DNA from 2 places in the Streptomyces griseus subsp. griseus genome. Region 1 is predicted to be linked to the other one. Evidence: riboswitches for the same ligand, from Rfam matches in the RefSeq annotation. Region 1 holds a riboswitch; the other holds the start of a gene.
The links. Region 1 has a riboswitch for glycine ahead of gcvP (aminomethyl-transferring glycine dehydrogenase). Riboswitches for the same ligand answer to the same signal wherever they lie in the genome.

Region 1 (6,012 bases):
GCGATGTAGTTGGCGGCCAGCACGGCGACCTGCGTGGCGCGCTTGAGCCCCTCGCCGCCCATCAGCCGGACGTACGCCCACGAGATCGGCAGGATGCCCGCCGAGCCCCACGGGGCGGCCGAGATCGGTCCCACACCGGTCTCCGGGCCCGCGGCGGGCTGGAGCGGGTGGTTGGGGAGGTACGGGGCGAGGTGGGCGCGGACGCCGACCGGGCCGACGCCGGGGCCGCCGCCGCCGTGCGGGATGCAGAACGTCTTGTGCAGGTTCAGGTGGGAGACGTCGCCGCCGAACTTGCCGGGCTTGGCGAGCCCGACCAGCGCGTTGAGGTTGGCGCCGTCGACGTAGACCTGGCCGCCCGCGTCGTGCACCTCGCCGCAGATGTCGGCGACGTGCTCCTCGAAGACCCCGTGCGTGGACGGGTAGGTGATCATCAGCACGGCCAGCTCGTCGCGGTGCTGTTCGATCTTGGCCCGCAGATCCGCGATGTCGACCTCGCCGTCGTCGGCGGTCTTCACCACGACGACCTTCATGCCCGCCATGACCGCGCTCGCGGCGTTGGTGCCGTGCGCCGAGGAGGGGATCAGGCAGACGGTGCGCTGGTCGTCGCCGTTGGCCCGGTGGTACGCCCGGACGGCCAGCAGACCGGCGAACTCGCCCTGGGAGCCGGCGTTCGGCTGGATGGAGACGGCGTCGTAACCCGTGACCTCGGCCAGGCGCTCCTCCAGCTCGCGGATGAGCGTGAGGAAGCCCTGCGCCTGCTCGGCCGGGGCGAAGGGGTGCAGCGCGCCGAACTCGGGCCAGGTGATGGACTCCATCTCGGCGGTCGCGTTCAGCTTCATGGTGCAGGAGCCGAGCGGGATCATGCCGCGGTCCAGCGCGTAGTCGCGGTCGGCGAGCTTGCGCAGGTAGCGCAGCATCGCCGTCTCGGAGCGGTGCTGGTGGAAGACCGGGTGGGTCAGGATGCCGTCGGAGCGCAGCAGCGCCTCGGGCAGCGCGTCGGCGGCCGTGCCGTCCAGCGCCTCGATGTCGGCGTCGGCGCCGAAGGCGGCCCAGACGGCGGAGAGCTGGGACCGGTTAGTGGTCTCGTCGCAGGCGATGGAGACCTGGTCGGCGTCGACACGGCGGAGGTTGACCCCGCGCTCGCGCGCCTCCGCGACGATCTCCGCGGCCTTGCCGGGCACCCGGACGGTCAGGGTGTCGAAGAAGTCGCCGTGCACGACGTCCGCGCCGGCGGCGCGCAGGCCCTCGGCGAGGATCGCGGCGTAGCGGTGGGTGCGGCGGGCGATCGTGCGCAGTCCGTCGGGGCCGTGGTAGACGGCGTACATCCCGGCCATGACGGCGAGCAGGACCTGTGCCGTACAGATGTTGCTGGTGGCCTTCTCGCGGCGAATGTGCTGCTCGCGGGTCTGCAGGGCCAGGCGGTAGGCCTTGTTGCCGTCGGCGTCCACGGAGACACCGACGAGGCGGCCGGGCAGGGAGCGGGCGAACTTCTCGCGTACGGCCATGAAGCCGGCGTGCGGGCCGCCGAAGCCCATGGGCACGCCGAAGCGCTGGGTGGTGCCCACCGCGATGTCGGCACCGAGCTCTCCGGGCGAGGTGAGCAGGGTGAGGGCCAGCAGGTCGGCGGCGACGGTGACGATCGCGCCCAGCTCGTGGGCCTGCTGGATGACGGGCTCGATGGCGCGGACAGCACCGGAGGCGCCCGGGTACTGGAGCAGGACGCCGAAGACGCCGCGCTCGGCGATCTCGGCGGGGATGCCGTCACTGAGGTCCGCGACGACGACCTCGACACCGGTCGGCTCGGCGCGGGTCTGGATCACGGCGATGGTCTGGGGCAGGGTGTCGGCGTCGATCAGGAAGACGCCGTTCTTGACCTTGCCGACGCGCCGGGCGAGCGCCATGGCCTCGGCGGCCGCGGTGCCCTCGTCGAGGAGGGAGGCGCCGGAGGTGGGCAGGCCGGTCAGGTCGGCGACCATGGTCTGGAAGTTGAGCAGGGCCTCCAGGCGCCCCTGGGAGATCTCCGGCTGGTACGGCGTGTAGGCCGTGTACCACGCGGGGTTCTCCATGACGTTGCGCAGGATGACGGGCGGCGTGAAGGTGCCGTAGTAGCCGAGGCCGATCATCGGGGCGAGCACCTTGTTGCGGTCGGCCAGCGACCGCAGCTCGGCCAGCACCTCTGCCTCGGTGCGGGCCGAGGGAAGGTTCAGGGCCTCCGCACTCTTGATCACGTCGGGCACCGCGGCGGCGGTCAGCTCGTCGAGGGAGCCGTAGCCGACCTGGGCGAGCATCTTCGCCTGGGCCTCGGCGTCGGGCCCTATGTGGCGCTGCTCGAACGGAATGCCCTGCTCCAGCTGGGAGAGCGGAGTGCGACGGGGGGTCATGGTGGAGGCCTCCTGGTCTGTCACGACCTGCGAGGGGCACCACGGCGCGGGTGCCCGAACGGCCTCCCCCTCTGTCATCTCAACCTGAGAGCTTCACCGGCCCGCCCGGGGGCGCACCGGCTTTCACCGTCGGTGAGGGTCGAGCCCGCCCCGGCATACGCCGCACGAACCCGCCCTGCTTTCCAGAGTGACCTCGTCCGTGCGGTACGGGGGCCTGAGAGATTCCGGGGAGGATTTGCTCCTTCGGCGCCTCCGGATTCTGCACCGGAGGACTCTCCCGCACGGGGTCAGCAGCCATCTGCCAGCCTACCAGCGGCCATCCCCGGGGAGCCCTCGAGTGGCCGACGCCACCGTTCTGCACTTGTCTGGTGCTGGTGGAGCGACAGGGGATCACCTCGCGGTGACACGGGACCCCCTTGAGCCAGTGCGACCAGTGGGAGGCACCGTGCAGACCGACATCGACCCGCGCCGCCTGATCGGCCGCAAGGCGTTCGATCGCAAGGGCGCCAAGATCGGAACGGTGGACGAGGTCTATCTCGACGACGCGACCGGTGTGCCCGAGTGGGCGGCCGTCCGCACGGGTCTGTTCAGCAGGGACGCGTTCGTCCCGCTGGAACCCAGCGAATTCGTCGAGGACGAGCTGCGGATCCCGTTCGACCGCGCGCTGATCAAGGGCGCCCCGGACTTCGGCGTCGGCCGTCACCTCTCCCCCGAACAGGAGCTGCAGCTCTACCGCCACTACGGCCTGGACTCCCCGCCGGCGGCCGGGACCGGCCCCGATCGCGACTTCGGCAGGCTGGCCGGCCAGGAGGAGTAGTCGACCGGGTCGCGGACCAGCGGCATCGGGTCGGCCGGGCTGAGCTCGGGGTCGTCGATGCGGAACGTGACGACGCGGCCGACCGGCCCGCCGGGCTCCTCGAACCGGACCGTCACCCGGCCCACCCCGCTCCCCTGCACCCAGCCGTGTCCGTGCACCGCGTGGCGTACGTCGTGTCCGGCGGGCCAGCGCCGGGCGGCGAGCTGCTCGGCGCTCTCCCGCTCGGGCTCCTCCTCCACCGGTCCGGCCTCGTCCACGGCCGGCCTATCGGCCTCCTCCTCCGCCCGCGCCGCCAGCTCCCGGGCATCCGCCGCCTGCGCGAACAGGTCCTCCTGGGTGTAGTCCGCGAGCCCCGTGACACCCACACCCAGCAGCCGTACGCCCCCGGTGGTGTCGACGGCCTCCAGGAGCCTCGCGGCCGCCTCACGGACCACCGTGGGGTCGTCCGTGGGCCTCTGAGCGTCTCGGAGCGGGTCAGGGTGGAGAAGTCGTAGCGGCGCACCTTGAGCACCACCGTGCGCCCCGACCGGTCGGCGGACCGCAGCCGCTCCACGCACCGCACGGCCAGTCGCTCCACCTCCGCGCGCACCCGCACCCGGTCGTGCAGGTCCACATCGAAGGTGTCCTCCACCGATACGGACTTGGCGTCCCGCTCCGCGACCACCGGCCGGTCGTCGAGCCCCAGCGCCATCCGGTAGAGACCGTGACCGTGGGCCTTGCCGACCAGCCGTACGAGCTCGGCCTCGCCCGCCTCGGCGAGGTCGTGGACGGTGGTCATACCGGCGCGTCTCAGATGGTCCCCGGTGGCGGGTCCGACGCCCGGCAGGGTCCGTACGGACATGGGGGCCAGCAGCTCCCGCTCGGTGCCCGGCACTATCAGCGCCAGGCCGTCCGGCTTGGCCTGCTCGGAGGCGATCTTGGCGAGCATCTTCGAACCGGCGAGACCGACCGATCCGCTGAGCCCGGTCACTTCCCGGATGGCCCTACGCAGCCGCTCCCCCGTCCTGCGGGCCGACACCGTGTCGTCCGCGACCCCGCCCGCCTCCAGGTCGACGAAGGCCTCGTCCAGGCTCAGCGGCTCCACCAGCGGCGAGAGCCGCCCGAGCAGCTCCATCACCTGCTCGCTCACCGCCCGGTACAGCGAGAAGCGCGGCACCAGATAGGCGGCGTTCGGCGCGAGCCGCCGGGCCTGAGCCGTCGGCATCGCGGAGTGGACGCCCAGGAGGCGTGCTTCGTACGAGGCGGTGGCGACGACCCCGCGAGGGCCGAGGCCCCCCACCACGACCGCCTTTCCGCGCAGGCTGGGCTTGGCTGCCTGCTCCGCCGAGGCGTAGAAGGCGTCCATGTCCAGGTGGAGGATGGTCGGCGCGGGTCTCACACCTCCGATGCTGCCCTATGCCACTGACAACGGGGCGGCCCGGCACTCCACGGAGTGCCGGGCCGCCCCGTCACGTACCGTCCTGTGCCCTCAGCCGCTCAACCGGCGCGGTTGCGGCGCCGGGCCAGCTCGTCGGCCGGGTTGTTGCCGATGAGGGTCTCACCGGTGTCGACCCGCTCGCCGTGGAGCTGGGAGAGCGCCGCGTCCACATCCCGCCAGACGACACCGACGGCGATCCCGAAGACGCCCTGACCGCCCTGGAGGAGGCTGACGACCTCGTCGGGCGAGGAGCACTCGTAGACCGTGGCCCCGTCGCTCATCAGCGTCATGCGCTCAAGATCCTGGAACCCCCGGGCCCGCAGGTGCTGGACCGTGGTGCGGATGTTCTGGAGCGCGACCCCGGTGTCCAGGAACCGCTTGACGATCTTGAGGAGGACCACGTCCCGGAAACTGTAGAGACGCTGGGTCCCCGACCCGTAGGCCGGCCGCACGCTCGGCTCCACCAGCCCCGTGCGCGCCCAGTAGTCCAGCTGGCGGTAGGTGATCCCCGCCGCCGCGCACGCCGTCGGTCCGCGATAGCCGATGTCGCCGGCACCGCTCGCCGCTGCCCCGCCGCCCGCTGCCACCGCCGCCGGTTGAACCGGCTGCCTGATGGTGTGGTCGGCTCCACTGCCGTGCTGCGGATACGGCCCACCCGCCGCCGTACCGTCGCCGCTGCTTCTCACGCCGACCTCCGTCCTTGACCTGCCCACTCGAAGGTAGGCAGTCACTGGGGGTGCGTCAACGATCGCCACACTCGGCACGCCGAGTGATAATCACCCTGAGGGCGGTTTCCCGTGTCTCGCTTCCGGGAAAGGCTTGTCGGATGCGCTGACGACACCCTTGCGGGACGGGTCACTGACTGTTCGTACCGAAGTCCTCCGGTGAGATCTGGTCGAGGAATTCGCGGAACTTCTCCACCTCGTCCTCCTGCTCGTCGGGGATCGCGATGCCCGCGTCGTCCAGCACACCGTCACTGCCGTAGATCGGCGTGCCGGTCCGCAGGGCGAGCGCTATGGCGTCGGACGGCCGGGCGCTCACCTCGACCCCGCTGGCGAAGACGAGCTCCGCGTAGAAGACCCCTTCGCGAAGGTCCGTGATGCGGACCTCGGTGAGCTCCTGGCCCACGGCCTCGAGCACATCCTTGAACAGGTCATGGGTCAGCGGCCTGGCCGGAGCCATGCCCTGCTGGGCGAAGGCAATGGCGGTCGCCTCCCCAGGACCGATCCAAATGGGGAGGTACCGGTCGCCTCCCACTTCACGCAGGAGAACGATCGGTTGGTTGGAGGGCATTTCCACCCGGACACCGACAACGTCGAGCTCGTTCACACAGCAACCCTAGGACGTGCTCGCCATGTTTGGGTAGTCGGGCTCCCCCGAGGTCAGTGCAGACGGGT
Region 2 (6,012 bases), 4.5 Mb from region 1:
AGATGGTGCGGAAGACCAGGTTCTTCACCTTGGCCTTGTCGCCCCAGTAGTCGTCGAAGCGCTCCAGGGAGACTTCCTTGTTCCCCTTGTTCCACTTCACGATCTTGTACGGGCCGGTGCCGGCGACCGTGCCGGCCTCCTGGCTGTACTTGGGGTACGTGATCGCGTCACCCTTGGCGGTCGCGTTCTGCTTCGCGTACTCCTTGAGCGCCTTCGGCGAGTGGATCGCGAGCGCCTGGAGGGAGAATCCGCCCGGCAGGTTCGCCGAGGGCTCGTTCACCTCGATGACGGCCGTGTTCTCGTCCTTGGCGGTGCAGGACTTGTAGTTCGCCTTGGGCGTCTCGGCGTCCTCGTTCTTCGCGAACCCGCCCATGATGGTCTGCCAGTAGTAGGAGACCGCGCTGGACTGGTACGTGCCCTTCCAGTTGAACCAGTAGTCGTAGTTCGCGCAGACCGCGGCGGCGTTGAACGCCTCGCCGTCGTGGAACTTCACGCCCTGGCGCAGGTTGAACGTCCAGACCTTGCCGGCCGCGTCGCTGTCCCACTTCTCGGCGAGGCCGCCGACCAGCTTGCTGCCGCCGGGCTCGTGCTCCAGCAGGGCCTCGAAGGCCTGACGGGTGACGCGGAACGTCTCGCCGTCGCTCGCGAGGGCCGGGTCGAGGGAGCCGGGGTCACCGGATCCGGCGAAGACGAAGGTGTCCTTGTCGCCCCCCTTGGAGCCGCCCTCGTCCCGCTCGCTGGAACAGCCCGTGGCGATCAGACCGACAGCGACCGCTGTCGTGATCGCCCGGACAGCCCGGGACTTGAATATGCGCATGGGTCCACCCCTGGTTCGCCATGTGGTGAGGTTTGATGGCCGCACACTACAGACGGGGTGCACCGCAAGAGAACAGTCCGGATAGCGGTGAGACCTAGTCGAGACCCGGACAGTTAACAAACCGTCCAGTTCCGGGACATCCCTCCGGGCCCGGTTAACAAGCCGGACATCTGGGAGCGTTCGGCGGGACCAGCCCCGTCACACGGACCGGCGGCGCCGGAGAGACCCGCAGCTCAGCGGTGCTGCTGGGGCGGATAACCGTAACCGGGGGCAGCCGGCGGGGGTCCCGCCGGGGCGTGCGCCTCGCGGTCGTAGAACGGGCGGGCGTTGGCGCGCAGCCACATCGCGACCGGGTCGTACTCGTCGGACATGGCGACGGTGGAGACGGGCAGCCCGTCGGGGACCGCGCCGACCGACTGCCGCATCATCGCGCGCACCGCGTCGACGGAGGCCCGCCCGGTGTCGTACAGGTCGAGGCCGATCGCGAGGTACGGGACGCCGACGGCGGGGTGCACCCAGGCGCGGCGCAGCGAGCGGACGGCCGGGGTGCGGTGGGCGTTCTGGCTGAGCTGGGCGTAGAACTGCGGAAGCTCCACGGCGGGCTCGGTCAGCCGGAGCGGGCCCGCGGGCAGCCGGTCCAGGCCGGTGGAGATCCGGCGCAGGTCCAGCCAGGGGATGCCGACGCCGCCGCCGGGGGCGTGCGGGTTGAGCCAGATGCCCCAGCGGTCGGGGAAGAGGGCGCGGGCGATATCCCGGCCGGAGACCAGCTCGTGGGCCCGGCTCCAGCCGCTGGCGGAGAGCTCCTGGGCGGAGGTGACGCACGGGGCGTACCCGAGGCCTTCGACCTCCATGGAGCCGTACTGCGCGTCCGGTGAGCCGGCCGTGCCGTGCCAGAGCAGCATCCAGACCCGGCCGTCGGCGAGGGCCGCGAGCAGCGCCTCGTAGGCGTCGTAACGCCCGGGGCTGACCTGGCGCAGCATGTGCTCGACCTGACCGGCCGCCGCAGTGCCTGACGCACTCACCCTGGGTCCCGCCCCTCGTCGTTCCGTCGACGCCCCCGGGCACACGGGAGCGGCCTCGCCATCAAACCAGCTTATGCGCCACTTCTGACACCGACTTGACGCCACGGTCGGCCGGTGCCCCGTTCCCTGGCGGGGCCGTGGCCCTCGCGCCGTACGTCCGGTGGCCTTCGCGCGGTACGTGCCGGTGGCTTTCGCACCGTACGTTCAGTGGCCCTCACGACGGTAGAACGGCCGTACCCTCTCCCGCATCCAGTCGCCGACCAGGTCCTGGGCCACGTCCAGCAGGACCAGGTTCACCGGCCAGGGCACCTCGACCCGGCCGAGCGCCCGGCCCAGGGCGTCCATGGGCGCGCTCTGGCCCGCGCCGTCCCAGGTGGCGAACTCGACGCCGACGAAGAGGACGGGGTCGCCGCCCTCGATGCTGGCGAGGGCGCGGCGGGCGGTGGAGACCACGCCGGTGGCCTCGAACTCGGCGGAGACGGCGGTGAGGAAGTCGACGGGGTCGTGCTGCCAGTCCGGCTCGTACAGCTTCACCCGGCCGCCGCTGGCGGGCCCGTCCAGGGCGGTGCGCCCGGCCCGGCAGAGCTCGGCGACGGCGGGCGGGGGCAGCGGTATGCCGACCGCGCCCCCGGATTCACCGCGATGCCGACCTGCGGGGGCAGCCCCCGGGCGAAGTCGCGGGCGGGCGCCACGGCGAAGGACATATGGCTGCCGACGCAGCTGAGGAACTGGCCCTCGGAGCTGAAGACGGGGACGTACGCGGCGCCGTCGATGTCCATCATCGGCAGGTCGAGGTCGGCGCTGGCGGGCGAGCCGCCGTTGGGCAGCGGCACCCAGACCGAGCTGCGGCCGAGCACCTCGACCAGGCGGCCGCCCGCGTCGGTGGCGCCGAGGGAGGCGGTCAGCACCTCTTCGAGCTCGTTGGCGGGCCACCCGTGCTGGGGGTGCGCCTGGACCGGTGCCGGAATGTCCACTGCCTCTGTGCCTCTCTCCGCCGTCTCGTCGCTCGGCCAGAACCCTAACCGGCGCAGGCGACCGGGGCCTCCCCGCCGGTGAAGGAGATCCGGTCGAGCGCGCTCGCGGCCTCCCGGTCCAGCAGCACCGCCGAGGCGCAGCCGGGGGGCAGCGCACCGCGTTCGGTGTCGCGGATCAGCCGGGCCACCGCGTGCCGGTGGCGGGCGAAGGCGTATCCGGAGACGCCCCGGCCGCGCTCGTGCTGCCCCTGGCGGGCGGTCGCGGGGTCCACGTCGAGGAGGAGCAGGTTCAGTGTGCGGCCCCGGCGGGCGGCGTGCAGGGCGAGCCAGCGGCGTACCCAGGTCTGCGTACCGCAGTCATGGACGACCACGGAGTCGCCGGAGCGCAGGACGGCCCAGAGCCCGAGGTAGTGGGCGGCGCGGACCAGGGGGCGGTAGAGGGCGTAGGGGAATAAGCGGGGCAGGGCGGCGGCCCAGAGGTCGCGGGTGTTCTGGGAGTCGATGGCGCGGCCGCTCACGGCCCGCCGGATCAGGGTGGACTTGCCCCCGCCGGGGAGCCCGGAGACGACCACGATGTCGCCGGGGGTGAAGTCGAGGCTGTACGGAGCGTGGCCGATGCGCCCGCGCAGGTCGCGTACCACCGGCGCGGGCTCGGCGATCAACTCCTGTACGGGTGCGCCGGGCTGTGCGGGCATCGCACCGCGCTCGGCCTCCCAGGCCGGTACCGGCCGCTGCAACGCCATCGCCCATCCCCCTGCTTTCGGGCCGCTCACCGTCCAGGGCCTGTGGTGCTGAGCAGGCCGAAGACCCTGACTCCTGAAGTGTAAAGAAATGGCAAGGCTTCACAACCGCCTCCGCTGTTCGCACAAGCGTTGCCGACCGGCCGCCCCACTCCGCCGCAAGGCGTGCGATGATGACCCGGCCAACTGCATACCGGCCGTTCGAATCCGCGCGGGAGAGTTCCGGCCACAGTGTGAGCCGGGCGCCGAAGGAGCAAGATCCTCCCTTGAATCTCTCAGGCCCCGTACCGCGTGGATGAGGCAGATCTGAAAAGCGAGCCGCCCGGCGGCTCCACCCAAGGTGCAAGCCGAGCCCTGTGACCAGGGGCGCCCCGTCAGCGGGGCATCTCCGACAGGGGCTATCGGCGAACCTCTCAGGTTCCGATGACAGATGGGGAGGATTCGTCCTGACGTCGTCATGCCCTGGAGCCATGCCCATGAGCACTGCCCCCCGCCTCACCGCCCTCGACGCGCTGCACCGCTCGCTCGGCGCCACCATGACCGACTTCGCGGGCTGGGACATGCCCCTGCGGTACGCCAGCGAGCGCGACGAGCACAACGCCGTACGCACCAGGGCCGGTCTCTTCGACCTGTCGCACATGGGCGAGATCACCGTCACCGGCCCCGAGGCCGCGGCCTTCCTGAGCTACGCGCTGGTGGGGAACATCGCCACCGTCGGCAACGGGCGGGCCCGCTACACGATGATCGTCCAGGAGGACGGCGGGATCGTCGACGACCTGATCGTCTACCGCCTGGGCGAGACCGAGTACATGGTCGTCGCCAACGCGGGCAACGCCCAGATCGTGCTGGACGCGCTGACCGCCCGGGTGGCGGGCTTCGACGCCGAGGTGCGCGACGACCGGGACGCGTACGCGCTGCTCGCGGTCCAGGGCCCCGAGTCCCCCGCCATCATGAAGGCCGTCACCGACGCCGATCTGGACGGGCTGAAGTACTACGCGGGCCTGCCGGGCACGGTCGCCGGGGTCCCCGCGCTCATCGCCCGTACCGGCTACACCGGCGAGGACGGCTTTGAACTCTTCGTCGCCCCCGAGCACGCCGAGCAGCTCTGGCGGGCGCTGAGCGAGGCCGGCGAGGCGCACGGGCTGATCCCCTGCGGCCTCTCCTGCCGGGACACGCTGCGCCTGGAGGCGGGCATGCCGCTGTACGGGCACGAGCTGACGACGGCGCTGACCCCGTTCGACGCGGGTCTGGGCCGGGTCGTGAAGTTCGAGAAGGAGGGCGACTTCGTGGGCCGCGAGGCGCTGACGGCCGCCGCCCAGCGCGCCGAGAGCGCCCCGCCGCGCAAGCTGGTCGGCCTGATCGCCGAGGGCCGCCGGGTCCCGCGCGCCGGTTTCGCGGTCGTCGCGGACGGCAAGGTGATCGGCGAGGTCACCTCCGGCGCCCCCTCCCCCACCCTGGGCAAGCCGATCGCCATGGCGTACGTGGACGCGGCCTTCGCCGCCCCGGGCACCGAGGGCGTGGGCGTGGACATCCGGGGCACGCACGAGCCGTACGAGGTCGTCGCGCTGCCGTTCTACAAGCGCCAGAAGTGATATCCCGGAGGAAACCGGGCCTTCACATCGGCGTGCGGACGTCACGGAAGTGACGTACCTCCGTCTCACACCGTAAGACCACCGTTCATCAGCACTCCCCCGCGTACAGGAGAATTCAGGTCATGAGCAACCCCCAGCAGCTGCGGTACAGCAAGGAGCACGAGTGGCTGTCGGCCGTCGAGGACGGCGTGGCCACGATCGGCATCACGGAGTACGCGGCCAACGCGCTCGGTGACGTCGTCTACGCCCAGCTTCCGGAGGTCGGTGACACGGTGACCGCGGGCGAGACCTGCGGTGAGCTGGAGTCGACCAAGTCGGTCAGCGATCTGTACTCGCCGGTGACCGGTGAGGTGACGGCGGCCAACCAGGACGTCGTGGACGACCCCTCGCTGGTGAACTCCGCTCCCTTCGAGGGCGGCTGGCTGTTCAAGGTGCGCGTCACGGAGGAGCCGGCCGACCTGCTCTCCGCCGACGAGTACACCGCGTTCTCCGGCAACTGAGACCTTAAGGGACCCCCTGATGTCGCTTCTGAACTCCTCCCTCCACGAGCTGGACCCGGACGTCGCCGCCGCTGTCGACGCCGAGCTCCACCGCCAGCAGTCCACCCTCGAAATGATCGCCTCGGAGAACTTCGCTCCGGTCGCGGTCATGGAGGCGCAGGGCTCCGTCCTCACCAACAAGTACGCCGAGGGCTACCCCGGCCGCCGCTACTACGGCGGCTGTGAGCACGTCGACGTGGTCGAGCAGATCGCGATCGACCGGATCAAGGCCCTGTTCGGCGCCGAGGCCGCCAACGTCCAGCCGCACTCCGGTGCGCAGGCGAACGCCGCCGCGATGTTCGCGCTGCTGAAGCCGGGCGACACGATC

Region 2: it holds a riboswitch for glycine, as region 1 does, so the genes downstream of both, gcvT (glycine cleavage system aminomethyltransferase GcvT) here and gcvP (aminomethyl-transferring glycine dehydrogenase) in region 1, are expected to answer to the same signal.

Annotation. Positions count from the first base shown of each region.
Region 1 is NZ_CP032543.1:857,476-863,487, forward strand. It holds gene gcvP (aminomethyl-transferring glycine dehydrogenase) at 1-2,381, opposite strand, end outside; glycine riboswitch at 2,574-2,671, opposite strand; gene D6270_RS03960 (PRC-barrel domain-containing protein) at 2,827-3,198, shown strand; partial or broken gene D6270_RS03965 (DNA polymerase IV) at 3,120-4,576, opposite strand; gene D6270_RS03970 (MerR family transcriptional regulator) at 4,675-5,301, opposite strand; gene D6270_RS03975 (bifunctional nuclease family protein) at 5,471-5,944, opposite strand; gene D6270_RS03980 (transcriptional regulator FtsR) at 5,998-6,012, opposite strand, start outside.
Region 2 is NZ_CP032543.1:5,388,436-5,394,447, reverse strand. It holds gene D6270_RS24460 (ABC transporter substrate-binding protein) at 1-817, opposite strand, end outside; gene D6270_RS24455 (enhanced serine sensitivity protein SseB C-terminal domain-containing protein) at 1,051-1,839, opposite strand; partial or broken gene D6270_RS24450 (enhanced serine sensitivity protein SseB) at 2,044-2,813, opposite strand; gene D6270_RS24445 (AAA family ATPase) at 2,858-3,556, opposite strand; glycine riboswitch at 3,756-3,853, shown strand; gene gcvT (glycine cleavage system aminomethyltransferase GcvT) at 4,030-5,145, shown strand; gene gcvH (glycine cleavage system protein GcvH) at 5,268-5,645, shown strand; gene glyA (serine hydroxymethyltransferase) at 5,665-6,012, shown strand, end outside.